One region of the Serratia sp. TSA_198.1 genome, then DNA from elsewhere that is predicted to be linked to it. Evidence: predicted binding sites of a transcription regulator. Region 1 holds the regulator's gene; each other region holds the start of a gene.
What was found. The regulator Fur, encoded in region 1, represses iron uptake genes when iron is present. The targets are predictions, from matches to a motif close to ATAATAATGAGAACNACTATCAA.
Positions count from the first base shown of each region.

Region 2: a site for Fur is predicted at 2,409-2,431, ahead of sufA (Fe-S cluster assembly scaffold SufA). Genes of this name have one in related genera too.
Region 3: a site for Fur is predicted at 1,542-1,564, ahead of feoA (ferrous iron transporter A). Genes of this name have one in related genera too.
Region 4: a site for Fur is predicted at 5,500-5,522, ahead of fepD (Fe(3+)-siderophore ABC transporter permease). Genes of this name have one in related genera too.

Region 1 is NZ_JBQZFP010000001.1:2,036,928-2,044,264, forward strand. Features, by position in the region: gene ybfF (esterase) at 176-949, shown strand; gene ybfE (LexA regulated protein) at 1,206-1,493, shown strand; gene fldA (flavodoxin FldA) at 1,723-2,262, shown strand; gene fur (ferric iron uptake transcriptional regulator) at 2,585-3,031, shown strand; gene ACUTSW_RS09785 (glycosyltransferase) at 3,237-5,198, opposite strand; gene galE (UDP-glucose 4-epimerase GalE) at 5,201-6,232, opposite strand; gene ACUTSW_RS09795 (sugar efflux transporter) at 6,281-7,337, opposite strand, start outside.
Region 2 is NZ_JBQZFP010000001.1:1,073,880-1,081,216, reverse strand. Features, by position in the region: gene ydiJ (D-2-hydroxyglutarate dehydrogenase YdiJ) at 1-1,051, shown strand, start outside; gene menI (1,4-dihydroxy-2-naphthoyl-CoA hydrolase) at 1,048-1,464, shown strand; gene ACUTSW_RS05050 (hypothetical protein) at 1,522-1,926, opposite strand; gene sufA (Fe-S cluster assembly scaffold SufA) at 2,482-2,853, shown strand; gene sufB (Fe-S cluster assembly protein SufB) at 2,868-4,364, shown strand; gene sufC (Fe-S cluster assembly ATPase SufC) at 4,407-5,153, shown strand; gene sufD (Fe-S cluster assembly protein SufD) at 5,128-6,414, shown strand; gene sufS (cysteine desulfurase SufS) at 6,411-7,337, shown strand, end outside.
Region 3 is NZ_JBQZFP010000007.1:67,811-75,147, forward strand. Features, by position in the region: gene ACUTSW_RS21890 (Tex family protein) at 1-1,010, shown strand, start outside; gene feoA (ferrous iron transporter A) at 1,694-1,918, shown strand; gene feoB (Fe(2+) transporter permease subunit FeoB) at 1,992-4,307, shown strand; gene ACUTSW_RS21905 (FeoC-like transcriptional regulator) at 4,307-4,543, shown strand; gene ACUTSW_RS21910 (YdgH/BhsA/McbA-like domain containing protein) at 4,590-4,871, opposite strand; gene bioH (pimeloyl-ACP methyl ester esterase BioH) at 5,131-5,913, opposite strand; gene gntX (DNA utilization protein GntX) at 5,956-6,639, shown strand; gene nfuA (Fe-S biogenesis protein NfuA) at 6,698-7,273, shown strand.
Region 4 is NZ_JBQZFP010000002.1:275,691-283,027, reverse strand. Features, by position in the region: gene ACUTSW_RS12695 (isochorismatase family protein) at 1-26, opposite strand, end outside; gene ACUTSW_RS12690 ((2,3-dihydroxybenzoyl)adenylate synthase) at 30-1,655, opposite strand; gene ACUTSW_RS12685 (isochorismate synthase) at 1,664-2,869, opposite strand; gene fepB (Fe2+-enterobactin ABC transporter substrate-binding protein) at 3,069-4,028, shown strand; gene entS (enterobactin transporter EntS) at 4,015-5,283, opposite strand; gene fepD (Fe(3+)-siderophore ABC transporter permease) at 5,544-6,617, shown strand; gene fepG (iron-enterobactin ABC transporter permease) at 6,617-7,337, shown strand, end outside.

The DNA.
Region 1 (7,337 bases):
GGGCGGAAAAAGCAGACTAATACCTATAGCCGGCGCTGCCAAGCCCGAAACGAGAAAAATCCGTGTTATCCCCTATGGATTTCAAGTTTCCGCTAACCACGCTGCTGCCTGAAAGGCGACGGGTATATTCGTCGTGTGTTTTAATCATGATACCCTAATCTGAATCTCTCTCAGTATGAACTTCGCCATGAAATTACATTATCAACTACTGGCCACCGACTCCGCCGCCCTGCCGGTCGTGCTGATCCACGGGCTGTTCGGCAATCTGGACAACCTGGGCGTGCTGGCGCGCGATCTGAATCAACAGCACAGCGTGATTAAAGTCGATCTGCGTAACCACGGCCTTTCGCCGCGTTCTGCGGTAATGACCTATCCGGAAATGGCGCAGGACCTGCTGGCGCTGCTCGATGAGTTGCAGTTGGAGAAGGCGATTGTGATCGGCCACTCTATGGGCGGCAAAGCGGCAATGGCGCTGACGGCGATCGCCCCAGAACGGGTTGAAAAGCTCATTGTTATCGACGTGGCGCCAGTGGATTACCGCACTCGTCGCCACGACGAGATTTTCGCCGCCTTAAAAGCGGTGAGTGCGACCGGCATCACCCAACGCCAGCAGGCCGCGGAGTTGATGCGCAGCTACCTGCAAGAAGAAGGCGTGATCCAGTTCCTGTTGAAATCCTTTCATCAGGGCGAGTGGCGCTTTAACCTGCCGGTACTGATAGACCAATACGAAAACGTCACCGGCTGGCAGGACGTCCCCGCATGGCCGCACCCGACGCTGTTTATCCGCGGCGGCCTGTCGCCCTATGTGCAGGACAGCTACCGTGAAGATATCGCGCGTCAGTTCCCGCAGGCGCGAGCGCACGTGGTTGCCGGCACAGGCCACTGGGTTCACGCGGAAAAACCGGAGGCGGTACTGCGCGCCATCCACCGTTTTCTCGACGAAGCCTGAATAAAAACTGCCCTCTGGCGAAAAAACGCGCTAAAGATAACGGCTTAGCGCGTTTTCGGCTCAGTTAAACATTGTCGTTGCTCTATCTGCTGGGGTAATATGGCGCGCTATAATTTTGCCGCCCTGCTCAGCGTGTTCAGTAACGCCAGGCTGGGGGTAAATTTGGGTTAGGGTTTATTGGCCCGAAGTGTGTTAACCGAACCGTCCGGAAGCGTATACGCTTTTTGATGCAAACTCCCTTGCAGTACCGCTACCTATGGCAAAAGAACAAACGGATCGCACGACGCTGGATCTGTTCGCAGATGAACGCCGTCCGGGGCGCCCGAAAACCAACCCGCTATCCCGAGATGAACAGCTTAGAATCAATAAGCGTAATCAGCTTCGACGCGATAAAGTCCGTGGCTTACGGCGTGTGGAACTGAAAATCAACGCGGATGCGGTGGACGCCCTGAACAAACTGGCGGAACAGCGCAATATCAGCCGCAGCGAGCTTATTGAGCAAATGCTGCTGGCACAACTGGCGGATGAACAGCCGGAACATTGATCTTTGCAGCCGCACATGCGGCGCGGTGTTATGGATGACACCGATCAACACCGTTTTATTCCTCCCGGCATCGCATAAACGCGATAAAACCCCGGGGTAAATCTCTGGCATGATACGCACTTACCGGTAAGAGGCAGCTTCTTGCCATGTCATCATTTTAATCGGTGTTATCGCGTTCAACGCTAACATCGTGCAATGCAATTAATTGAATTTAAAGGTTATACGCGATATGGCTAATGTAGGCATTTTCTTTGGCAGCGACACTGGCAATACCGAAAACATTGCCAAGATGATCCAGAAAATTCTTCAGCAGCAGTTTGGCAAAGAGGTATCGGAAATCCGCGACATCGCCAAAAGCAGCAAAGAGGATCTGGAAGCTTTCGACATTCTGCTGTTGGGTATTCCTACCTGGTACTACGGCGAAGCCCAGTGCGATTGGGATGACTTCTTCCCAACGCTGGAAGAAATCGATTTCAACGGCAAGCTGGTTGCGCTGTTCGGTTGTGGCGATCAGGAAGACTATGCGGAATATTTCTGTGATGCGATGGGCACCATCCGCGACATCATCGAGCCACGCGGCGCCGCGATTGTAGGCCACTGGCCGACCAAGGGTTACCACTTCGAAGCATCGAAAGGTTTGGCGGATGACAATTTCTTCATCGGCCTGGCGATTGACGAAGATCGTCAACCGGAATTGACCAACGAACGCGTCGCAGCCTGGGTGAAGCAGATCAGCGAAGAACTGAGCCTGGCCGATATCGTCGGCTAACCCTCAAAGGTTGAACAAAAGCCCTGCAAAGTGCATAGTGTTGCCAGCAGGGCCGTTCATCGGCAGCACGGATTTCTGCAATAGAAGCTACATGTTTGTAACTTCCCACATCGTCAAGGTAGACTGAGATATCGGTTTATCCCATCCATCAAGACGTTGCGTGTGTAACATGCAATTGTGCCATGATATCTTTGTTAACAACCGGCGGTTTCCATTTAGGGCAACCGGTTCTATAATGACACGCAATTAACTCTTTGTGCCGACCGATGCCACAGGCAAGAATGCCTCAACTTGATTAGCATAGTAACAGGACTGAATCCGCATGACTGACAACAACACCGCATTGAAGAAGGCCGGCCTAAAAGTCACGCTTCCGCGACTCAAAATCCTGGAAGTACTGCAAAATCCGGAATGCCATCACGTCAGTGCGGAAGATTTGTACAAAAAACTGATCGACATGGGCGAAGAAATTGGCCTGGCGACGGTTTACCGCGTACTGAACCAGTTTGATGATGCCGGGATTGTGACCCGTCACAACTTCGAAGGCGGCAAGTCCGTGTTCGAATTGACCCAACAGCATCACCACGATCACCTGATTTGCCTGGATTGCGGCAAAGTGATCGAATTCAGCGATGAGTCTATCGAAGTGCGTCAGCGTGATATCGCCAAGCAGCACGGCATCAAGCTCACCAACCATAGCCTCTACCTGTATGGTCACTGTGAAATCGGTGATTGCCGTGAAGACGACACCTTGCACGACAAAAAATAATGCCCTGACCGGCATTGAGAACCGCCTTAACGGCGGTTTTTTTATGCCTCCAGATCAGGGCAAAAAAATCCCCGGACAGGCCCGGGGAAAATCACATCAGAAAGACAACAATTGCAGCGGCACTTCTCCACGGTACTTCTCTCACTTCCCACTGACGCTCACGTCACCGTCAACTCACCCGCCGACACGCGGATGGGCAAACTCGTCACAATGCATATTCAAGAAACAGCAGCCGATCGAAGAAAATTGGCCAGGCATAGTCGAAAACGCCGCGAACGCGGAACCCTTTATTCAGGTAGATTTGGCAGGCATCGCTGCTTTGCCATACGCACAGCACAATATGTTTCGCCCGGCGCTGCTGCGCCTGCTGCTTAATCAGGGCAAACAGGGGGTTAAAATGACCCTGTCCGCGGAATCGGCTCTCAATGGCCAGACTGCAGACAAAGTAATCGTCCGCACCGCACTGGCTGTGCACAAAATCGTCGTAGGCCTCATCAAGCGGCTTTATTTCATCGCGATATAGATAGCTCGCCTCAACGCCATACAACTCGTCGAGACTCGCCGCAGTGAAAAATCCGATAAACGCCCCGCACCGATCGTAAGCCAGGGTAATCAGGTCCAGATAGGGGTCGATATTTTGCGCCTGCTGCAGCGATACCAGATCCATCCCGGCCGGGTTGCCGGCAGAGCAGTATTCCAGGTAGCTGGTGGCAAAAAGCAGCTTCGCCATGCGGATCCTGTCCGCTTCGCCAGCTTGCCGCCCCGGCAGAAAATGCAGCCCGCCCTGCGCTAGCGGCAATGCCGCATCGCCCGCTCCGACGGTTAACCGCCAGTAATTGCCCTCGTCGATCTGCCGCCGGTTATCGGCTATCAAATACTCGCCAAAAAGCTGGTTCACCCGATCCAGCGCGCGGTCATGGGACAGCACCGAATAGTAATGGTAGTGATCGATATCGGACCTTATCTGCGCCGGGTAGGCCATGCGCGGCACTTCATCGACGGTAAATATTTCCGCATGGCGCGCCAGATCCGTCGGTTGCTCAAGCTGCCAATCCACCTGCTCCAGCCGGCTTATACACTGTCGATAGCTGCGCAGTTCCTCCTCCCCGAGCGGCAACGTCTCATTGGTTAGCACATCCTCCAACAGGCGCATGCCGCGGATACCACAGGTCACCGCCTGCGGAACAGCGTCATAATGAACCCCATGATCCTTGCAGAAACGATCGTGGCTAAGGACAGTCCTGCCGATGTGGCGGCACCACAACAGATAAAACGCGTCGAACAGCCTTCTTTCATAAAGAGGGTTTTTATCCGGCACGTCACCGCTTTGCGCCGCATAGATCTGATCCAGACCCGCCAATATTTTGCACAGCGACCTATCGCCGCTGCGGCCAATGATCATCCCGGTTTCATCCAGAAACAAATTCAACCCGCTGACGTGGCTGACCTCGCCATTGGGCAGAAACTGAAGGTAATCCGGCACTTCGGGTTTCAGCAGGAAAAACGTCGCCGAACGGTGCGGAAGAGTGTCGATATCCATATACATTCCGCCCATTTCAATCAGGATCAAAAAGCGAAAGTAGTCAGAAAGCGTGGCGTAATAGCGCTTATCATGGAGCGCGTGGATAAAATCCAGGTTGCCGCCGAGCCTTTTTTGCGCCAGTTCGCTCAGCGAATGCACCTGCAACCGGTGGTTGCCGGCATCGAACTCCCCCAGCAGACCGCCTTTCACTTCCGAAGCTGGGGAAAAGTACGCCTCATTTTTGAGTTGCCGCGCATCCCATACCCACAACATCCCGACCCATTCGTCGGCGATTGTGTTGCGAACAGCCTGCTGCGCATCTCCCCATTGGGAAATAACCTCTCTGGCATCGTCGGGAATCGCCCCGCCCAGCCAAATGCGGTGCAGCAATTTTTCCTGCGCGGCCAGCGGACGAGTAGGAACGCAGAACAACGAGGAACACTGCGCGGCATCGAATAAACGCCCTTGCTCAACCAGCCACGCCCGCAGCTGGCTGACCCCACGCCGGTACTGTTCCAGCAACGCCGGGGAACGCTGGCGCTGAGATTTCACGAACGCTAACTTCAGGTTATTAATCCAGGCCTCATAGTCGGCACGAAACAGCTCATGCTGCATCAATCCCAAATGCTCGTCATCAAGCTTCATCGTCAGCCTCCCAGCAGCGGTGTGCAATGGCCGTATCCCTGTGGATTCTTGCTCTGCCAATGCCAGGCGTCGCGAACCATTTTTTCCAGGCTTCTTTTGGCTTTCCAGCCTAATTTTTCCGCCGCCAGCGTCGGATCAGACCAACACTCGGCAATATCTCCTGCACGGCGCGGGTTAATTTGATAGGCGATTTTAAATCCGCAGGCGCGCTCAAATGCCTGGATAATCTCCAGCACCGAATAGCCTTTGCCGGTGCCCAGGTTATACACGTTAAAACCCGGTCGCAGATTATCCAGCGCTTTCAAATGCCCTTCGGCCAGATCCATAACGTGAATATAATCACGTACCCCGGTGCCATCGCTGGTGGGATAGTCGTTGCCATACACCGGCAACACCGCAAGTTTGCCAATAGCCACCTGTGCCAGATAAGCCAGAAGATTATTGGGAATGCCTGCGGGATCTTCACCGATCAAACCAGACTCGTGCGCCCCGGCCGGGTTAAAATAACGTAGCGCGGTGATCGCCATCTGCGGTGCGGTTCTGGCAAACTCCGCCAAAATCTGTTCCACAATAAACTTGGAGGTGCCATAAGGATTCGTCGTCTGCCCGACGCGGCAACTCTCCGTGAGCGGGGTATATTCCGCCGGCCCGTAAACGGTGGCGGAAGAGCTGAAAATAAATTTCCGAACACCGGCATGGCGCATTCTGTCCAGCACGATCAGCGAGCCGGAAATGTTATTTTGATAATATTTCAGCGGCTCCTCGGTAGATTCTCGAACCGACTTCAACCCGGCGAGATGAATAACCGCCTGAATATCATGCTGGCGAAAGAGGTGATCCAGTAAATGGTGTTCTTGAATATCCCCTTGATAGAAAATCACTTTTTTACCGGTCAGCCTCTCTACCCGAAACAGCGACTCCGGCGAACTGTTGGACAAATTGTCCAACACGACAACCTCCTCTCCCCTTTCCAGCAATGCCAATACCGTATGCGAACCGATATAACCGGCACCACCCGTCACTAATATAGCCATCATGTATCCTTGTTTGTGTTTAAAAATAAACGACTCACTCAGAAACTACTAAACTTCCCGGACTTTCCCCCCCACGGGCAAAGCAATTAAAAGCAGTACTACGGCTAACAAATAAACGGAGAAGTGCGGCCCATATTCGGTCAGAAAACCTTGTAATATTCCGGCCAGGATCACGCCGGTTGAAATACTGTTGGTAAACAACGTGGTGGCCATTCCTGCACGATCCGGCATCAGATCCTGAAAATACAACATGCCGACGGTGGCGATAATGCCGATAAATATCGCGTTAAACACCTGTAAAACCAGTAATCCGCCGGCCGAGGTACACCACAACATGCCGGCGTAAAACACAATGCCGGCCACCATGGCACCCGCCATCATCGGGCGTTTGCCTATTGTGTTCACATAACGCCCGGCCAGAATCATGATCGGGATCTCGACTCCGGCGGCAAGCCCCATGATCCAACCGGTCAGGCTATGCGGCAAGCCCAGCCCGGCTGTGATATACAGCGGCACGTCGATCAAATACATGGCGCTGCAGGTCCACATCAATACCGAGGCGCAAAACAACAGGCCAACGTCTTTATCGAAGGCCCCTTTTTGCCGCAGCGGCGGAGCAATACCGACGCAGCCCTCTTCGGCTAGCACCACCCCGGGCAATATCCGCCAGGCCAGCAGCGTGACCAACAGGAATATCCCAGCGGCAAACATAAACATGGCCGTAAAGCCGTAATTCACCACCAGCATAAAAGCCAATGGCGGACCAAAGACCCAGGCAAGCGAAAGCTGGGCGCGCATCATTGCGCTGAACATCGCCACGTTATGCGACGTTTTCTCTCCATATTCACGCGCCAGGGCAAATAATTGCGGTATCGCCGTATTGGCGATAGCGGTTAACAACACACCTGCCGTAATTAACGTCAAATAATTGCGGTTAAACGCAAACAGCAGGCAGTTGCCCGCAGCCAATAAATAACAGATTAAAATCAGATTGCGCCGATCACGCAGGCGATCAGATTTTTTTGCCAGCAAGAAACTGACCACAATGCCCGTGCCGGCGTTAACCGCGTAAAAAAGCCCGACCCATAACGACGTGACCTGCACT
Region 2 (7,337 bases), 960 kb from region 1:
GATGTCCGGCTGCCTGGCCTGTAAAGCCTGTTCCACCCAATGCCCGATTAAAATTGACGTGCCGGGTTTCCGCTCGCGTTTCCTGCAGCTGTATCACACCCGTTATCTGCGGCCGGCGCGTGACTATATGGTCGCCGGGGTTGAAAGCTATACGCCGCTGATGGCAAAAGCGCCGAAGGTATTCAATTTCTTCTTCCGCCAGCCTTGGGTGCGTGAGCTGAGCCGCAGCACTATCGGCATGGTCGATTTGCCGATGCTCTCCAGCCCGACACTGCGTCAGCAACTTTCCGGCCACGGCGCCTTGACCATGACGCTGGAGCAACTGGAAGCGTTGAGCGCCGAACAACGCGAGCAACACGTGCTGATCGTGCAGGATCCTTTCACCAGCTATTACGACGCCAAGGTGGTGGCGGACTTTGTGCGGCTGGTGGAAAAGCTCGGTTACCAGCCGGTGTTGCTGCCCTTCTCACCGAACGGCAAGGCGCAGCATATCAAAGGTTTCTTGACGCGCTTTGCCCGTACCGCGCGCAAAACCGCCGATTTCCTCAACCGGGTGGCGAAACTCGGGATGCCGCTGGTAGGGGTCGATCCGGCGCTGGTGCTGTGCTATCGCGACGAATATAACGAGATCCTCGGCGAAACCCGCGGTGACTTCCAGGTGCAACTGGTGCATGAATGGCTGCAACAGCTGCTGGCGGAACGTGCCGAACAACCGGCGACCGGCGAGGCCTGGTACTTGTTTGGCCACTGTACCGAAACCACGGCGCTGCCGGCCAGCGGCCAGCATTGGGCGTCGATCTTCTCCCGTTTCGGGGCCAAGCTGGAAAATGTCAGCGTGGGCTGTTGCGGCATGGCGGGCACCTACGGGCACGAAGTGAAGAACCTGGAGAATTCGCTCGGGATTTATGAGCTATCATGGCATCAGGCGTTGCAACGTTTGCCGCGGCAACGCTGTCTGGCGACCGGTTATTCCTGTCGCAGCCAGGTCAAACGCATTGAGGGTAACGGCGTGCGCCACCCGTTACAGGCACTTCTGGAGATGATTGCGTGAAATTGTGGAAACGAGAAACGACGCTGGAGCAGTTAAACCGCGCCGGTGAGGGATGCATGGTGAGCCATGTAGGGATTCACTTCACCCGGCTGGAAGACGATTTTCTTGAAGCCACGATGCCGGTGGACCACCGTACCCGGCAACCTTTCGGGCTGTTGCACGGCGGGGCGTCGGTGGTGCTGGCGGAGTCGATGGGATCGATGGCCGGTTATCTGTGCAGCGAAGGGGAGCAGAAAGTGGTAGGGCTGGAAATCAACGCCAACCATTTGCGGGCGGTATTTGAAGGGCAGGTGCGTGGCGTTTGCCGCGCGCTGCACGTTGGCCGACGGCATCAGGTGTGGCAGATCGAAATATTCGATTCGCGCGACCGGTTGTGCTGCACCTCACGCCTGACCACCGCAATCATCGACTGATCCTCCCACCCGCAGGCGCCTTTGCCTGCGGGTACTCCGTTGCCGTTCCGCAGACATTTACAGTTGGAATGGCACCCGCTTGACGAAATCCTTCTGGAAGGCGTTAGCCTTCTCCCAGGTGCCTTCCATCGCATATTTCTGGCAGATTAAGGTCAGGGTATGCCGGGCAAAATGATAGCTCTGAACCCGAAACAGCTGGCAGCGCTGCGGGTTGTTGATTTCGACGATCAGCCGGTTATGCAGTTTGCTGAGCGCGTGCAGATAGCTTTCATCATCGCCGTTTTCCAGGCACAGATTGGCCATATTCAGGCTGACGTTATTGTAGCGTTTCAGATGGTTGATATTGCACTCTGGCCGCCTGAGCGACGCCTCCGCCATGTAGAAATCTACCGTGGCATCGCGCACGCTGAATTTATAGTCATCAATTTTGCCCAGCAGCCACGCATTCATCGAGATATTCATTTACCCGTGCTCACCTGTATTTGAATGATAATCATTATCATATTTACGGATGCGTTCGCGATCAATCATTCTGTTGAAATTTTTATCGGACACCGGGGCTGCATTTGCTCTGCGCCGACCCAATATCAGTCAGTAGCGGCTAAACTTTAATCAATGACGGTGGTTTCGGCCAGTGTGGCCGGGCGGTGCAAACGACGGAAAACGCCGCTAATTGCCGATAAACGCATTTTTGAGACAGACAAAATGTTGAAATAGGTATTTTCTATGAATGTTTACATCGACAATAAAAGCCGGCGGTGTAAAGGGGATGAGCCAGCGGCTGGGCGGTGCGGTAATTCAGGATGTACAGTAAATTCATAAGGATAAAATGAACGCGTCGCCGCGGGACTGCGCCAGGCACCCTGACTGTCCCTTCTGCTTGCCGTGTGCGGCAGCAAAAAAACGGGCTTTTGGCGGATACCCCCGCAAAACAAACGGTTGAAGTGATAATTGTTATCACTAACATATAAGCAACCCAGATTGGCTGTGGTAAAACACGAGTGTGAGGTAGGCCCTATGCAAACGGAAAATGTCGGCACCTTTTCTCTGGACGAAAATGTCTGGCAAGGCATTTTGCTCAGCGACAACGCCGTACAACAAATTACTAAATTGATGCAGCAGGATCCGCAAGTGAAGGGGCTGCAACTCGGAGTGAAGCAATCAGGCTGTGCCGGGTTTGCCTATGTGCTGGATCTCACCCGTGCCCCGGCGGAAGACGACCTGCTGTTTGAGCGCGATGGCGCCAAACTGTATGTGCCGCTTAAAGCCATGCCGTTCATTGATGGCACCACGGTAGATTTTGTCCGTGAAGGGCTGAATCAAATATTCAAATTCAATAACCCTAAAGCTCAGCATGCCTGCGGGTGCGGCGAGAGCTTTGGCGTTTGAGCGATGCAATCAACATGACACGAAGCAATGTAGAAATGCCTAATGAAGTGCAGGCTTGGGTCAGCGAAGGGCGCTACAAAGAAGGCTTTTTCACCCAACTGGATACCGATGAATTGGCGACGGGCATCAACGAAGATGTGGTGCGCGCCATTTCGGCCAAGCGTAACGAACCTGAGTGGATGCTGGAATTCCGTCTGGAGGCCTACCGTGCCTGGCTGCAAATGGAAGAGCCGCACTGGTTGAAGGCGAACTATGACCGGTTGAACTACCAGGATTACAGCTATTACTCGGCGCCCTCCTGCGGCAGTTGCGACGACGCCTGCGGCTCCCAGCCCGGCGCCGAACAGCAACCCGGCGCGGCAACCGAAAACAGCTATCTGACCAGCGAAGTTGAGCTGGCGTTTAACCAGCTTGGCGTACCGGTGCGTGAAGGCAGCGAAGTGGCGGTAGACGCGATATTCGATTCGGTATCGGTCTCCACCACCTACCGTGAAAAACTGGCGGAAAGCGGGGTGATTTTCTGCTCGTTCGGCGAGGCGATTCAGGAATACCCGGATCTGGTGCGCAAGTACCTGGGCCGCGTAGTGCCGTCCAACGATAACTTCTTTGCCGCACTGAACGCCGCAGTGGCCTCCGACGGCACTTTTGTCTACGTGCCGAAAGGCGTGCGCTGCCCGATGGAACTCTCGACCTATTTCCGCATTAACGCCGCCAAAACCGGCCAGTTTGAACGTACCATCCTGATCGCCGATGAAGGTAGCTACGTCAGTTACATCGAAGGTTGCTCAGCCCCGGTGCGTGACAGCTATCAGCTGCATGCGGCGGTAGTGGAAGTGATCCTGCACAAAGACGCCGAAGTGAAATATTCAACGGTGCAAAACTGGTTCTCCGGCGGTGACAGCAAGGGCGGCATTCTCAACTTCGTGACCAAGCGCGCGTTGTGCGAAGGCGCAGGCTCGAAAATGTCCTGGACCCAGTCGGAAACCGGTTCGGCGATCACCTGGAAATACCCGAGCGTGATCCTGCAAGGCGATAACTCAATCGGCGAGTTTTTCTCGGTGGCGCTGACCAGCGGCCATCAGCAGGCGGATACTGGCACCAAGATGATCCACATCGGCAAGAACACCCGATCGACCATCATTGCCAAAGGCATCTCCGCCGGGCACAGCGAGAACACTTACCGCGGCCTGGTGAAGATCCTGCCGGGGGCGGAAAATGCGCGTAACTTTACCCAATGCGACTCGATGCTGATTGGGCCGGACAGCGGAGCCCATACCTTCCCGTACGTGGAGGCCCGCAATAACAGCGCACAGCTGGAACACGAAGCGACCACGTCGAAAATCGGCGATGACCAACTGTTCTACTGTTTGCAGCGCGGCATCAGCGAAGACAATGCCATCTCTATGATCGTCAACGGATTCTGTAAGGACGTGTTCTCTGAACTGCCGCTGGAGTTCGCCGTCGAGGCGCAAAAGTTATTGGCCATCAGCCTGGAACACAGCGTGGGCTAAACGCCGGATTTACAGCGCAGCAGCGCTACTTAAGGACACCGCATGTTAAGTATCAAGAATTTGAAAGTCAGCGCCGAAGGCAATGAGATCCTCAAGGGATTGAACCTGGAGATCAAGCCGGGTGAAGTGCATGCCATCATGGGGCCGAACGGCTCGGGCAAGAGTACGCTTTCCGCCACCCTGGCGGGGCGTGAAGAGTATGAGGTGACCGAGGGCGAGGTTACCTTCAAGGGTAAAGACCTGCTTGAGCTGGCCCCGGAAGATCGCGCCGGCGAAGGCGTGTTCCTGGCGTTCCAGTATCCGGTTGAGATCCCCGGGGTCAGCAACCACTTCTTCCTGCAGACGTCGGTGAATGCGGTGCGCAAATACCGCCAGCAAGAACCGCTCGACCGCTTCGATTTTGCTGATTTCATCGAAGAAAAGATTGAGTTGCTGAATATGCCTCAGGATCTGTTGACCCGCTCGGTCAACGTCGGTTTCTCCGGCGGCGAGAAAAAGCGTAATGACATTCTGCAGATGGCGGCGCTGGAGCCGGATCTGTGTATCCTGGATGAAACTGACTCCGGCCTGGATATTGACGCGCTGAAGATCGTCGCCAACGGCGTTAATTCGCTGCGGGACGGCAAACGTGCCTTCATTATCGTCACGCACTACCAGCGTATTCTGGACTACATCAAACCGGATTATGTTCATGTTCTGTCTCAAGGGCGCATCGTGAAGTCCGGCGATTTCTCCCTGGTGAAACAGTTGGAGGAGCAGGGCTATGGCTGGCTTACCGACCAACAATAACTCGCGTGCGTTGCAACAGCTTTACAGCCTGTTCGAGGCCCGTGGCGGCGAACACTCCGCTCATGCCCTGGCGCACTGGCAGCAGGCTTTGCGTCTGGGCTGGCCGACGCGCAAACATGAAAACTGGAAATATACCCCGCTGGAGGGCTTGCTGGAGCAGCAATTCCTTGAGCCGCAGGCCGAGCCGATCGCTGCCGCCCAACGTGATGCGCTGGCGCTGAACCTCGATGCTTATCGGCTGGTGTTTGTCGACGGACGGTTCAACGCCGCGCTGAGCGACAGCGATCTGGGGGAATACCAGTTCGAGGTCACTCCCTACGGCACGCCGCAGGCATTGCCGGAGCCGATCCAGCCTGAAATTTTTCTGCACCTGACCGAAAGCCTGGCGCAGGAGACCAGCATGATCCGCGTGGCGGCCGGCAAGATCGCTGCTCGGCCGTTGTACCTGTTGCACATCAGCAGTGGACGCGGCGCTGAGGGCGAGGTGAATACTGTGCATCATCGCCATCACCTCGACGTCGGTCGCAATGCCCGGGCTGAGGTGATCGAGCATTATGTCAGCCTGAACGATGCCGCGCATTTCACCGGCGCGCGTCTGACAGCCAGCATCGGAGACAACGCGGAGCTGCGTCACTGCAAGCTGGCGTTCGAAAGCCAAGCGAGCTACCACTTTGCGCATAACGACTTGGTGATTGGCCGCGACGCGCGGGTGAAAAGCGACAGCTTCCTGTTGGGGGCCGGCCTTACGCGGCATAACACCAGCGCGCAGTTGAACGGCGAAGGTTCCAACCTGGTGATCAACAGCCTGGTGCTGCCGGTGGGCAAGGATGTGTGCGATACCCGTACCTATCTGGAGCACAACAAAGGTTACTGCGAGAGCCGTCAACTGCATAAAACGGTGGTCAGCGATCGCGCCAAGGCGGTATTCAACGGCATGATCAAAGTCGCTAAACATGCGATCAAAACCGACGGCCAGATGACCAACCACAACCTGCTGTTGGGTAAGGTGGCGGAGGTGGACACCAAGCCGCAGTTGGAAATCTACGCCGATGACGTGAAATGCAGCCACGGCGCCACCGTCGGGCGTATTGATGAAGAGCAACTGTTCTATCTGCAATCGCGCGGTATTGATAAACACGCAGCGCAGCAGATGATCATCTTCGCCTTTGCCGCTGAACTGACCGAGGGCATCGGCAACGATGTTATCCGCGAATGGGTGCTGACGCGCATAGCGCAACGCCTGCCGGGGGAGGCAGCATGAGTTTTCCGATTGAACGGGTGCGCAGCGAATTCCCGCTTTTGGCGCGTGAAGTCAATGGCCGGCCGCTGGCTTACCTTGACAGTGCCGCCAGCGCGCAGAAGCCGCAGGCGGTGATCGATCGCGAACTGGATTTTTATCGCCATGGCTACGCGGCGGTACACCGTGGCATCCACACGCTGAGCGCAGAAGCGACGCAGGAGATGGAAGCGGTGCGCGAAAAAGTGGCGGCGTTTATCAACGCCGCCTCGGCGGAAGAGATTGTTTTCGTCAAGGGCACCACCGAGGGCATTAACCTGGTGGCCAACAGCTTTGGCCGCCATGTCCTGCAGCCGGGCGACAGCATTATCATCACCGAGATGGAGCATCACGCCAATATTGTTCCCTGGCAGATGCTGGCGCAGGAGCGCGGGCTTCAACTGCGGGTATGGCCGCTGCAACAGGACGGCACGCTGGATCTGGCGCAGTTGCCGGGTTTGATCGACTCGTCCACCAAATTGCTGGCGATGACTCAGGTCTCCAACGTGCTGGGCACGGTGAATCCGGTGCGTGAAATCATCGCTCAGGCGAAGGCTGCGGGCCTGAAGGTGCTGATAGACGGTGCACAGGCCGTTATGCATCAGCGCGTGGATGTGCAGGCGCTGGATTGCGATTTCTATGTGTTTTCCGGCCACAAGCTGTATGGCCCTTCCGGTATCGGCATTCTTTATGGCCGCCAGGCGCTGCTGCAGCAGATGCCGCCGTGGGAAGGCGGGGGATCGATGATACAACAGGTCAGCCTGACTAACGGCACCACCTATGCCGAGCCGCCGTGGCGCTTTGAGGCCGGTTCACCGAACACGGCCGGCATGATGGGGCTGGGCGCGGCGATGGATTATGTTAACGCGCTGGGGCTGGAGGCGATACACGACTACGAGCAGTCGCTG
Region 3 (7,337 bases), on a different contig from region 1:
TGCGCGGGGCCGTTTCCATCGCCCGCCGCTTGCAGGATCCGCTGGCCGAGCTGGTCAAAATCGATCCGAAATCCATCGGCGTCGGCCAGTACCAGCACGACGTCAGCCAAAGCCAACTGGCGAAGAAGCTGGACTCGGTGGTGGAAGACTGCGTAAACGCCGTCGGCGTCGATCTGAACACCGCCTCAGTGCCGTTGCTGACCCGCGTAGCCGGCCTGACGCGCATGATGGCGCAGAACATCGTTACCTGGCGTGATGAAAACGGGCGCTTCAGCAACCGCGAACAACTGCTGAAAGTCAGCCGCCTGGGGCCGAAAGCCTTTGAACAGTGCGCCGGCTTCCTGCGCATCAACCACGGCGACAACCCGCTGGATGCCTCAACCGTTCACCCGGAAACCTACCCGGTGGTCGAACGCATTCTGGCCGCCACCCGGCAGGCGCTGCAGGATTTGATGGGCAACCCGGCGGCGGTGCGCAGCCTGAAGGCTAGCGACTTCACCGACGACAAATTCGGTGTACCGACGGTTACCGACATCCTGAAAGAGCTGGAGAAACCGGGCCGCGATCCACGTCCGGAATTCAAAACCGCCACCTTTGCCGAGGGTGTGGAAACCCTCAACGATCTGCAGCCGGGCATGATTTTGGAAGGTTCGGTCACTAACGTCACCAACTTCGGCGCCTTTGTGGATATCGGCGTGCATCAGGACGGCCTGGTGCATATCTCCTCGCTGGCGGACAAATTCGTCGAAGATCCGCACACCGTGGTGAAAGCCGGCGACATCGTCAAAGTGAAGGTGATGGAAGTGGATCTGCAGCGCAAGCGCATCGCACTGAGCATGCGTCTGGACGAGCAACCGGGTGAAGGTTCGCCACGTCGCGGCGGCGGCAATGCACCGGCGAAGGATGCCCCCTCCCGCGCGCCGGCCAATAAGGCCAAACCGCGCAACAGTTCACCGGCCGGCAACAGCGCCATGGGTGATGCGCTGGCTGCGGCATTCGGTAAGAAATAGCAGGTGCGCGGCATGGCCGGGGCGAATACATTCACCCCGGCCACTGGCGCAGTGCTGCATACTGAAAGGCCAAAGGTACACAGGGCGGAGCCGGCTCCGCCCTTTCTCAAAAAATAGCGTCGCTATTTTTTGACCCGCCTCAATAAACCCGCTTATTTTTCCTGAGCGATAAACACCCGGTTTTTAAGCCTGAAAATAACGTCGAATCCCGGTTCATTAACACCGTTATTAACATGGCGTTTTCATTTTGGCATTTCCCGGCGAAACACAAATGGTTAGCGCTCGTATTCCGCAGACAAGATGTTACCGAATAAACGCCGGCTCGCCGCCACACCGTCCAAAAACCACTCAATCTGTCGCCAGGTTTTGCAAATCGGAAAAAATCGCTGCAATTACGTAACTGATTTAACTCGCCATTCGCATTTGCACCCCTGCAGACCCGGTGATAGAAATAAGGCATCAGGCAATCCGATCGTTAAGTGTCGGTGCCATAACCTTTGGTTACCAATACCCCTACTTTTTGTATTGAATACGATAACTATTCTCACTATTATTGCGTTGCGTGTTCACTGCATTACCTCATGGATTGAAAACGTCGGCAGCCTGCGATCCTCATCGCGGCGCTTCGTCTGGAACGTTCTTTATCGTCATCGGCCCAAAACCAGGGGCTCTGAGAAGGTTATATGCATCTTCAACCTAAACGCTCTTATAAAATTGCCGGTTTCTCCAATGACATCGGCCCGGCCTATCGCCAGAAACTGTTATCGCTCGGCATGCTGCCCGGCTCATCGTTCGAAGTGGTGCGCGTCGCGCCGCTGGGGGACCCGATAGAAATAAAAACCCGCCGCGTCAGCCTGGTGCTGCGCAGGAAAGATTTGGCCCTGATCCTGCTCGACGGCCAATCCTGACTCTGCGCCCTTTTGCCCCGGCCGCGGCCCCACCGCCCGGCTCAATGTCCATTGACTGATATCACGCGAAATGATGAAAAAACTCACTATTGGCTTAATAGGCAACCCCAATTCCGGTAAAACCACGCTGTTCAATCAGTTGACCGGGGCTCGCCAGCGGGTCGGCAACTGGGCAGGCGTGACGGTAGAGCGTAAAGAAGGCCAGTTCACCACGCCGCAATCCCAGGTCAAACTGGTCGATCTGCCCGGCACCTATTCGCTGACCACCATCTCGGAGCAAACCTCGCTCGACGAGCAAATCGCCTGCCACTACATCCTGAGCGGCGATGCCGATCTGCTGATCAACGTCGTCGACGCCTCCAACCTTGAGCGCAACCTGTACCTGACGCTGCAACTGCTGGAACTGGGTATCCCCTGCATCATCGCGCTGAACATGCTGGATATCGCCAGAAGCCAGCAAATCGACATTGATATCGCTGCGCTGTCGGCACGCCTCGGCTGCCCGGTGGTGCCTCTGGTCTCCACCAAGGCCGACGGTATCGGGGCGTTGAAGCAAATAATCGACCATCACCGGTTTAACGATCTGAAAGCGCTGGTGGACTATCCACCGTTACTGTTGAAGGAAATGGCTACCCTGAGCGATGCCATGCCGGAGGCGCTGCCGACGGAACAACGCCGCTGGCTGGCGCTGCAAATGCTGGAAGGCGATATTTACGGCCATCAATTGGCCGGCAACGCTACCGCCCTGCTGCCTGCCGCCAGGCTGGCGCTGCAACAGCAGCAACAAGAAGATCCTGCGTTGGTGATTGCCGATGCGCGCTATCAGTCGATAGCCACCCTGTGTGATGCGGTCAGCAACTCGCAGCAAGCGATGCCAAACCGCCTGACCGAAGCGCTGGACAAGGTGATCCTCAACCGCTGGCTGGGGGTGCCCATCTTTTTGCTGGTGATGTACCTGATGTTCTTGCTGGCGATCAACCTCGGTGGCGCGCTGCAACCGATATTTGATATAGGTTCGGCGGCGATCTTCATCCAGGGCATTCAATGGCTGGGCTACAGCCTGCACTTCCCTGAATGGCTGACGATTTTCCTGGCGCAGGGCGTCGGCGGCGGCATCAACACAGTACTGCCGCTGGTGCCGCAAATCGGCATGATGTACCTGTTTTTGTCCTTTCTCGAAGACTCCGGCTACATGGCGCGTGCGGCATTTGTCATGGACCGCCTGATGCAGGCGCTCGGACTGCCCGGTAAATCCTTCGTGCCGTTGATTGTCGGCTTCGGCTGCAACGTACCCTCCATCATGGGCGCCCGCACGCTGGATGCCCCGCGTGAACGCTTGATTACCATCATGATGGCGCCGTTCATGTCCTGCGGTGCCCGGTTGGCGATCTTCGCCGTCTTTGCCGCCGCCTTTTTCGGCCAGGACGGCGCGGGCGTGGTGTTCTCGCTGTATATGCTCGGCATCGTGGTGGCGATCCTCACCGGGCTGGTGCTGAAGTACACCATCATGCGCGGCGAAGCCTCGCCGTTCGTCATGGAGTTGCCGGTTTATCACGTGCCGCACCTGAAAAGCCTGCTGCTGCAAACCTGGCAGCGGCTGAAAGGCTTTGTGCTGCGCGCCGGGAAAGTGATAGTGATCGCCAGCATCTTCATCGGCGGCCTGAACAGTTTTACGTTCAGCGGCAAGCCGGTCGATAACATCAATGATTCCGCGCTGGCGTCGGTGTCCAAAATGCTGACGCCGCTGCTGCAACCGATGGGCGTGCACAGCGACAACTGGCAAGCCACCGTCGGGCTGGTGACCGGGGCCATGGCGAAAGAAGTGGTGGTCGGCACGCTGAACACCCTGTACACCGCTGAACACATCAATAACACCGAGTTTGATGCCGCCAACTTTAACCTTTTGGGCGAACTGAGCGGTGCTGTGGAGACCACCTGGCAAGGACTGAAAGACACCTTCAGCCTGAGCGTGCTGTCCAACCCCATCGAGGCCAGCAAGGGCGACGGGGAAATGGGCGTCAGTTCCATGGGCATGATGAGCAGCAAATTCGGCTCCGGCATCTCCGCCTACAGTTACCTGATCTTTGTGCTGCTGTACGTGCCCTGCGTCTCGGTGATGGGCGCAATCGCCCGTGAATCCAGCCGCGGCTGGATGACTTTCTCCATTCTCTGGGGGCTGAACGTGGCCTACTCGTTGGCCACGCTGTTTTACCAGATCGCCACCTTCAGCCAGCATCCGCGGTACAGCCTGACGGCCATCGCCATCGTGGCGCTGTTTAATCTGCTGATCCTGTTCTGCCTGCGCCGGGCGCGCAGCCGGGTAACGGTACGTCTGGGCAAGGCGACGCCTGCCGCCTGTTGCCAGGGTGCTCAGGGTAACTGCCACTGATGGCCGGCCTGCTGCAGATCCGCGATGCGTTGGCGCTGCATGGCAGCGCTCAGGCGCAACAACTCAGCCGACAGTTGGCGACCCCACTACCGCTGGTACTGGCGATGCTGGAACGTTTAACGGCGATGGGAAAAGTGGAGCGGGTTGAGCAGGATAACAGCGCCTGCCTGAGCGGCAGTTGCAAAAGCTGCCCAGAGGGCAAGGGGTGCGATACGGTGGTGTATCGGTTGAAATAATCGGAGCAGGGGCGCACATTATGCGCCCCTTGTTAATCAAGAATGATTACTTGTCTTTATACACTTCGGCTGTCGCGCTGAACTTACCGTGTTCGCGACCGGAGATAATCACATAATACTGACCACCTTTTTCATCGGCCTTCTTCGACAGTTCTTCTTTCGCATCCATCGGTGAAGTGGTTTGCGCGGTGGTGGTGACCGTACCGATCTTCTCGTATTTACCCGGATTCTTGTCCAGATCTTCTTTGGTCAGCAAGGTTGCCGCCAGGGAGCTGAAAGACACGGAACCGACGACCAACGCTGCAATAATCATTTTCAAAGATTTCATTACCATACCTCTCAAGGGAACATTTATTTGTTATGAAAGCCGTCCAGGGGTACATGCGTAATAACACCGGCTGCCGTGACATCTTCAGACCTCGTTGCTTTCCCTGACGAGAATCCTTTTCCCAGAGACGAAACGTCAAAGCGAAAAAATCCGCGAGCGGTTTTTCAGTTTTCAGCCAACGCATCTACCCCACTAAGTATCGAACAGGTTTCTTTTTTATCCACTGAGCGGCCATTTCTTTAGCGCTTTATTGTGCGTTTTAGCGCGGAATGCCACCTTCAGTCACAAAGGTATGGATAATCTCGGCAAATTCATCAGGGTGAGAAATGAAGGGCGCATGAGCGGCTTTCGCCATGACCACCGACGATGAATGCGGCCAACTGATATCCAGCAGCCCGGCGACCTTGCGCGGCACCACCCCGTCCAGATAACCGTATATACGCAACAGCGGCAGGGTCAGTTCCGCCATCGGCAGGCGTAAATCCGTGGTGCGCAGCATCTCCAGGCCGCCGTTCAGCACCTCGACGCTCGGCATCGGCTGATTCAACACCACCGATTTCAGCAGGCGTGCGTCCTGCCGTGCGCTTGCCGTACCCAGGGTTTGTAATGCCAGAAAGCGTTCTACGGTGCGCTGGAAGTCCTGACTCAACTGATGCTGAAAACCGCTCAGCACCTCTGGGCGAATCCCCGGCCAGTCGTCCTGCGCGGCAAAGCACGGCGAGGAAGCCACGGTGATCAATCCGCGTACCCGCTGAGGCTGCGTCAGCGCAATCTGGCCGGCCACCAGCCCGCCGAGCGACCAGCCCAACCACCATGCCTGTGGCGGTGCGGCGGCCAACACGATCTCCGCCATCTGCGCGAGCGACATGCCGCCAAATCCCTGACTGCGGCCATAGCCCGGCAGATCGACCAGATGCAGGCGAAAATGCGGCGTCAGCCGCTCAAGCGTGCAACCCCATACCTCCGCATTCAGTCCCCATCCGTGCAGCAGCACAAGATCGCGTTCGCCTTCACCTATTGTTTGCCAGTACAGCGCTGTCATCAGTTATTGTCCTTTCATTCTCATCCGTCAGGGAGGACGGCCATGCTATCAATCCACAGCCGCTGTTGGCTATGCCGGCAGCCATTATGCCTCAGCCGCCACGGCATCTGTAGTTACTGCCTGCGCCATCTGCCGGCCAAACCGCTGTGCTGCCCCTGCTGCGGTCTGCCCGCCGGCGACGCCGCACACCCCTGCGGCCGCTGCCTGCAACGGCCACCGCCCTGGCAGGCGTTGGTGTTCGTCGGCGACTACGTCGCGCCGCTGCGTCAACTGATCAAAAAATTCAAGTTTCAGCACGCACCGGAGCTGGCGCCGCTGCTGGCACGGCTGATATTGCTAAACTGGCAACGGGCGCACAGAGAGCAGTATCTGAACAGACCCGATATGATTTTAGCGGTACCCTTGCAGGCTAAACGCTGCTGGCGACGCGGCTATAACCAGAGCGATCTGCTGGCGCGGCCGCTGGCGCACTGGCTGGGTTGCGATTATCGCCCTGCCGCCCTGAGGCGGGTACGAAAAACCGCTCCACAGCAGCGGCTGCCTGCCCGTATGCGCAGGCGCAACCTGCGTGGCGCCTTTCGTTGCCATGAGCCGCTGGCAGGCCGACACGTTGCCCTGTTGGATGATGTGGTGACGACCGGCAGCACGGTGGCGGAAATCACCAGGCTCTTGCTGCGGCAAGGGGCGGCATCGATACAAATCTGGTGCGTTTGCCGCACATTGTAGTGCCACCGCAATGGGCGTATTATAACCGACAATAGAAGTCAACTACTGAGCTAATGCTATGATTCGTATAACAGATACCGCACAGGAACACTTTGCCAAACTGCTGGCAAATCAAGAAGAAGGCACCCAAATCCGCGTATTCGTGATCAACCCGGGTACGCCTACGGCCGAATGCGGTGTCTCTTATTGCCCGCCGGATGCCGTGGAAGCGACAGACACCGAGCTGAAATTCGAAAAGCTGTCCGCCTATATTGACGAGCTGAGCAAACCTTATCTGGAAGACGCCGAAATCGACTTCGTCACCGACCAGTTGGGTTCGCAGCTGACGCTGAAAGCGCCAAACGCCAAAATGCGCAAGGTCGACGACAACGCCCCGCTGATGGAGCGCGTCGAATACGTGCTGCAATCGCAGATCAACCCACAGCTGGCAGGCCACGGCGGCCGCGTAACGCTGATGGAAATCACCGACGACAGTTTGGCGATCCTGCAGTTCGGCGGCGGCTGTAACGGCTGTTCAATGGTCGACGTAACGCTGAAAGAAGGGATCGAGAAAGAGCTGCTGCAGAAGTTCCCTGAGCTGAAAGGCGTGCGCGATCTGACCGAGCATCAGCGCGGCGAGCACTCTTACTACTGATACCGCTCTCCAGGCAATAGCCTGGAAACGGAAAGAAAAATGCCGGATTGGCTTCGCCAACTCC
Region 4 (7,337 bases), on a different contig from region 1:
TAATCGTTAAGTTTAGGTATGGCCATGACTTATTCTCCCTGGGCCTGAGTCAGTGATTGCGTCTCCAGGCGTTGACGCAACCGTTTTTTATCCACTTTTCCTACCGGGGTGAGCGGCAGCGTATCGACCTGTATAAAGCGATCAGGTAATTTAAATTCGGCCACGCCCTCTGCACGCAAATGGCGGCGCAGCGCCACCGGCTTCAACGCGCTGGCGGCGATAATAAAGGCGCAGCTCTTCTCGCCCATCAGCTCATCCGGCATGGAAACCAGCGCCGCATTGATCACCTCCGGGTGGCGCAACAGCAGGTTTTCGATCTCCTCGGCGGCGATCTTCTCCCCACCGCGGTTGATCTGATCTTTTTGACGCCCTTCCACCTTCACATAGCCGTCTTCAGTCAGGCTAATCAGATCCCCAGAACAGTAAAAACCGTCTTTATCAAAGGCGGCGGCGTTATGTTCGGGGCTTTGGTAATAACCGCGGAAGGTGTAAGGGCCCCGGGTCATCAGGCGCCCGGTTTGCCCCACCGGCAGCGGGTTACCCTCATCATCGGCCACCCACAGTTCGTCGTCCGGCGACATCGGGCAGCCCTGAGTGGTGAGAATATGCCGGTCGTCATCGTCCAACCGGGTGTAATTCACCAGACCTTCCGCCATGCCAAAGACCTGCTGCAACTGGCAGCCGATTTCCGCCGGAATACGCGCGGCCAGGGTTTCACTCAGCTTGGCGCCCCCCACCTGCAACAGCTTAAGGCTGGCCAAGGGTTGACCGCCCCACTCTTCAATCGCCAGTAGCCACAGCGTCACCGCCGGCGGCACCAGCGCCGTCACGTTAATCTGGTGCTGCTCGATCAAACGGAAGCATTGCCCGGCATCCGGATCGCTGGCGAACACCACCAGACCGGCGCCATAAAACACGCCGAGTACGCCCGGAGAACTCATCGGGTAGTTATGCGCCACCGGCAGCGCGCACAGGTAGCGGGTATGCGCATCGAAATGGCAAATTTCCACGCTGCGACGGATGCTGTAGTAGTAATCATTGTGGGTGCGCGGGATCAGCTTTGGCGTGCCGGTGCTGCCACCGGAAAGCTGGAAGAACGCCACTTGGTCAGCCGGGGTCGGTGTCGCGATAAAATCTTCGGCATCCTCTTCAAGCCAGGCGGCCAGCGACTGCTCGCCTTCCGCCTGGCTGCGCAGCCCCACTATGCGCAATGAAGGATTTTCGGCGCGAAACGCCGTGAGGAATTCGTCGTTGCCGAACAGGCCATGCTGGCGATCGGCAATCAGCAGCGCAGGTTTGATTTGTGCGGCATAAGCCTTGAGTTCGTTACGTTGATGGCTGAACAGCGCGTTCACCGGCACCACACCAATTTTCAGCAGCGCAAAGAAGGCCACATAGAACTCGACCACGTTGCCCAACTGCACCAGAGCGGTATCGCCACTGTGCAAGCCCCGACGTTGCAGCGCGGCGGCCAGCCGGTCAGAAAGTTGATTGAGCCGGCGATAGCTCAGGCTGCGTTGCGGGTCGATCAGCGCCACGGCGTCATTTTTGGCCTGGCGGGCAATAATGTCGGTCAATGGCCGGTCGGTCCAATAACCGCGTTCACGATAACGACGGGCCAACGCCTCAGGCCAGGGAGTAAAATCAATGCTCATGGGTATGCCTATCCTTGGTTCAGGCCAAACGCCCGCGAAATGGTACTGAGTTTGGTACCGGTTTCACGCCATTCGGATTCCGGCGAAGAGTCTTGCACGATGCCTGCACCGGCAAACAACCGCACCTGATTGCCCTGCACGGTGCCGCAACGAATGGTCACGACCCACTCGCCGTTGCCTTCGGCATCGCACCAGCCGACAATGCCGCCGAACAGGCCGCGATCAAAGGGTTCAAGCTGTTTGATCACCTGATGCGCAAGCTGGGTTGGCGTGCCGCACAAAGCCGGAGTCGGGTGCAACAGGCAGGCCAGCGAAAGCGCATTTTCCGCCCGGCTGGCGGCTTCGCCATCGATAGGCGTAGACAGATGCCACAGCGTGGTGGTGCTCAATAATTCAGGGGATGACGGAATGTTCAAGTGGCGGCAGCGGTCGGCCAATACCTGGCGCATGCCTTCGGTGACGAACTTGTGCTCATAAAGGTCTTTGTCCGACACCAATAGCTGTTGGCTGATTTCGCGGTCCCGCTGCGGATCGGCATCGCGGCGGGCAGAGCCGGCCAGCGGATTGGAATGGAACTGCGCGCCGAATTTGCGCAACAGCAATTCCGGGCTGGCGCCCACCAGCGCCCCCTGCTCCAGCGGCACGTGGAAGTGGAAACCGTTAGGGTTCTGGGCGATGATGCGCGCCATCAGCGCCTGGCGATCGACAGGCTCGCGAGTTTCAATCTCCAGCAGGCGCGACAGCACCACTTTATCCAACCGGTCGCCACGGGTAGCCTGCACCGCATCGGCAACCATCTGCATGAATGGCTGCTGAGCAGGCACTTCGGTTTGCCGGGTAATTTCCGGCAAGCTGTCCTGCGGCGGCGTTGCGCCGGCCAAAAAGGCATCGCGTTCAAACCACTGAGTTTGCTGGGGAATAAACAACGCGGAAGGTTGATGAGTATCAAAAGGAATGGCGCCACAGAGTACCGGGTTCTTCACGCCGGCCAGTTTCGCTTCGGCGAAAGCGTGCCGTACCTCTCGCTGGAACTCCCCATTCACCTGGTCCCCGCCCGCGGCGGGCAACGTGATTTTGGCGAAGCAGCCTTGCGTACTCAGGCTACGGAAAGGAGAGGTAAAGAAGAAGCCCGCGGTGGGCGAAACGCCTGCAGTATTCAGTTCGCTCTCCTTGCTTTGCGGTTTCTGGCCGGCACCCTTTACAGTCACGCTCATCGGTACTCCATTTCTCTTCGTGAATGATAACAAACATAATAATGATTATCATTTATGTTTGACCGCGTTAAAGTACCCTTGGAAATTTGCCATGTCAATAATTGTAAACAGCTCTTCTCCTCTTCATCGTGGTAGAAAATCAGCAGCATAAATTATATAAATGATAAGTATTACTATTTAAAACCTAAGGACTTTCTTTATGAAGAAGAACCTGATCTTCGGCCTGGCGCTGTTCGGGCTAGCGGCAATCAGCGCCGCGCACGCCGCCGATGCCGGCTGGCCGCGTAACATTGAAACCTCACGCGGCGTGATCACCCTCAATCAGCCCCCTGCCCGTATCGTTTCTACCAGCGTTACCGTCACCGGCACCCTGCTGGCCATCGACGCACCGGTCGTCGCCAGTGGGGCAACCACGCCCGGCAGCCGTCTGGCGGACAAACAGGGATTCTTCCGTCAATGGAGTGACATCGCCGCGCAGCGCGGCGTCAAACGCCTGTACATCGGCGAACCCAATGCGGAAGCCATCGCCGGTGTTGCGCCCGATCTGATCATCATCTCGGCCACCGGCGCCGATTCCGCCCTGCGCCTGTACGATCAGCTCTCTGCCATCGCCCCGGTGCTGGTGGTCAATTACGACGACAAAAGCTGGCAAGAACTGGCCGCAGAACTGGGCCAGGCCACCGGGCATGAAGCCCAGGCGCATAAGGTCATTGGCGATTTCGATGCGCGTGAAAAAGCGCTGAAACAGCGCATGACGCTGCCTGAACAGCCGGTCTCCGCGCTGGTGTTTGGTTCGGACGGCAAAACCGCCAATCTGTGGACCGCCGACTCCTCTCAGGGGCAGATGCTTAAACAGCTCGGCTTCACTCTGGCGGTACCGCCCGCCAAATTGAACAACAGCCGCAGCATGGGCGTGCGCAAGGACATTATTCAGTTGAGCGGCGAGAACCTGGCGGAAGGCCTGAACGGCCAGACGCTGATGCTGTTCGCCAACGGAGACGCCGACGCGCAACGCCTGCTGGCCAATCCTTTACTCGCTCACCTGCCGGCTGTGCAGCACAAACGGGTTTACGCGCTGGGCAACGATACCTTCCGGCTGGATTATTACAGCGCCGGCAACTTGCTGACGCTGTTGGAAAAACAGTTTATTTCTCGGTAGTCTCGCTGGCGGGCTGGAGCCTTTCTTCCTGCCCGCCGCTGCCCACCTGGCGCAAACCGCGCATGGCGAAAGCCAGTACCACACCCAGCACCGCCACCCCAAAACCAAAACTGGTCGACGTCATCGCCGGCAGCATAAACGCCCCCATTGCCCCCAGCAGTAACGCCCCCAGCGCATCGCCCACGACGTTTTGCGCCGTCCACAGACCATTGATGCGCCCCAGGAAGGCGTCCGGCGTCAGGTTCTGAATCAGCCCGTATTGCAGCAACGAGTTCACCGCGCTCAGGTAACCAAAAATCACCAGGAAAAACAGCGCCAAACCGTACCACGGCATCAGACCGAACAGACCTATGGCGACGAACGCACCTATCGCCGTCGTCAACATCATCCAGCCCGGCCGCGCTACGTGAGCGACCCGGCCGCTGGTGAACGCGCCAATCGCCGCGCCGAGCGGGACTGCGGAATACATAAAGCCCAATTGCGCTGCGCTGACGTGCCACATGCCGGACATCGCCGGATATAGCACCCGCACCGCACTGGCCATGGTCAGCAGCGCGCCGATCAACGCCACCATACCGATTACCCGGTTGCGGAACAGGAAGCCGAAACCACCGGCCAATGCGCGCAGCGGGTGTTCGCGCGGTTGTGGTGGCGGTGCCAGCTGCGGCAGACGCAGCAAGGGGATCAACGTCAGCAAAGTGCCCAACGCCGCCAGGCCGTAGTTCCACATCACGCCGGAGTGAGCGATCACCAGGCCCCCGATCGCCGGCGACAGGATCGAGCCAAAACGCACCGTCAGCATACTGATGGCACCGGCCTGAACGATGTTTTCACGCCCCACCAACGCTGGCGTGGCGGCCAGCAGCGCCGTCACCCCGACCGCGCCGAAGAAACCGTCCCACACGGCCAGCAAATAAATCGCCGTTAACGAAGGGGCCGGCAAGGCAGCGTTCAGGCACAGCCCGATAAAGCCAATGCCGCAGGTGGAGCGAGCAAACAGAATCAAACGGCGGCGCTCGTAGCGATCGGCCAATACGCCCCCCATCAGCAAACCGGCAAACATACCGCTGCCCGCCAGCGTCACGGACAGCCCGACCAACAGGGTCGAACCGGTCAACGCCTGGATCTGAACCGGGATCGCAATGGCCATCAATCCCAGCGCCAGAATGGAAATAAAACGTGCGCAAAATACGGCACGGAACGCGCCATTGGTCTTAAGCAGGCCAAAATCCAGCAAAATAGAGGGCTTACTCATCAGCTTTCTCACCACAACGTAGGAAAAGGGACAGCGTCTATAGCCAAAATAATTGGAGTTGAATCAAGGCGGCAACCAAGCGCATCCCCATGAACGTACAGGAAGTACGTGATTGGGGTAAGTGCAGGCAGCCAACGCAGAGACAGCTTCAAGAATGAAGGGTATGTGCTGCAATAGCGAAGGGAGTCATGGTAACATAGATGAAAGCAATCAATAATGATAATAAATATCATTTATATTCAATTAAATAACGGATTGTTATGTTACGGATTACACGCAATGGCGCGCCGTCCATTCCGGCCCCCAGGGATCGTCTTATTAGCGGCACTCCCCACTCATTTCATCGCAAACTGTTTGGTTTGCTGCTTGCCGTTTGCGCGCTGTTGGCCGTTATGCTGCTCAGCCTGTCGCTCGGCGCTAAATCCATCCCTTTTGATACGGTTATCCAGGCGCTGAACGGTCAATGCCGTGGAGCGGACTGCACCATCATTACCGAAGCCAGGTTGCCGCGCACGCTGGTGGGCGTATTGACCGGCATTGCGCTGGGCCTGTCCGGCGTATTGATGCAAACCCTCACCCGCAACCCACTGGCCGATCCGGGCATTCTCGGCGTGAACGCCGGGGCGGGATTTGCCGTGGTACTGGGCATCACCTTCTTTGGTGCCGCCGAGGTTAGCCAATACCTGTGGTTCGCCTTTGCCGGTGCGATGTTCGCTGCGCTGCTGGTCGCGTTGATCGGCGCGCTGGGCGGCAGCAGCCTGAACCCGGTCCGCCTGACGCTGGCCGGGGTCGCGATGGCGGCGGTGCTGGAGGGAATGACCTCAGGGATTTCTCTGCTCAATCCGCTGGTGTTCGATCAACTGCGGTTTTGGCAGGCCGGTTCGCTGGATATTCAAAATATGCAGGTGGTGCGCACCGTCACCCTGCCGATCCTGCTGGGCACGCTAATCACGCTGTGGATGAGCAAATCGCTTAACAGCCTGAGTATGGGCAACGAATTGGCCACTGCGCTGGGCACCGGCATCGTCCGCACCCAATTGCTGGGCCTGCTGGCGATCACCCTGCTGTGCGGCGGCGCCACCGCCGCCGTCGGCCCGATTGCCTTCGTCGGCCTGATGATGCCGCACATTGCCCGGCGGCTGGCCGGCTCCGAGCTGCACTGGATGCTGCCGTGGACGCTGGTCCTGACCCCCATCCTGTTGCTGAGCGCCGATCTGATTGGCCGCTTCCTGGTGGCCGGCGAACTGCGCGTTTCCATCGTGACCGCCCTGATTGGCGCACCGCTGCTGATCATGCTGGTGCGCCAACGCCATATGTTCAGGAGGCAACGCTAATGTCGATGCTGGCTGCCCGTCTGATGACCGACCCAAAATTGCGTGCCCTGTCGCGGCCGACGCTGACCGCGTCGATACTGGCGCTTGCCTGCGGGGTACTGGCGATTTACGCCCTAGGTTCCGGTTCCCTTTCGCTTAACGCCACGCAGGTGATCGACGCTCTCCTCGGCAAAGGCCCGGCAAACCTGACGGTGATAGTCACCCAGTGGCGTCTGCCACGCGTCACTATGGCGTTGCTGTTGGGCGCCGCACTCGGGATCAGCGGCGCTATTTTCCAGTCTCTGCTGCGCAACCCGCTCGGCAGCCCGGACGTGATTGGCTTCAATACCGGCGCCTACAGCGGCGTATTGGTAGCCATAGTGCTGTTTAACGGCGGCGTTATCGGCATCACCTCCGGGGCGCTGGCCGGTGGCCTGCTGACCGCCGCGCTGGTTTATCTGCTGGCATGGCGCAACGGTGTCGAGGCTTTCCGTTTGATTATCGTCGGCATCGCCGTGCGCGCCCTGCTGGTGGCCGGCAATACCTGGCTTATCATCAGCGCCTCGCTGGAATCCGCCATGACCGCCGGGCTGTGGAGCGCAGGGTCACTTAACGGCATAAGCTGGGCGAAAAGCCTGCCGGTGCTGGCGGTGATCACGCTGTGCTGCCTGCTGTTGCTGACGCTGTCACGCCGCATGCGGCTGATGGAAATGGGTGACGACACCGCCTGCGCCCTCGGCG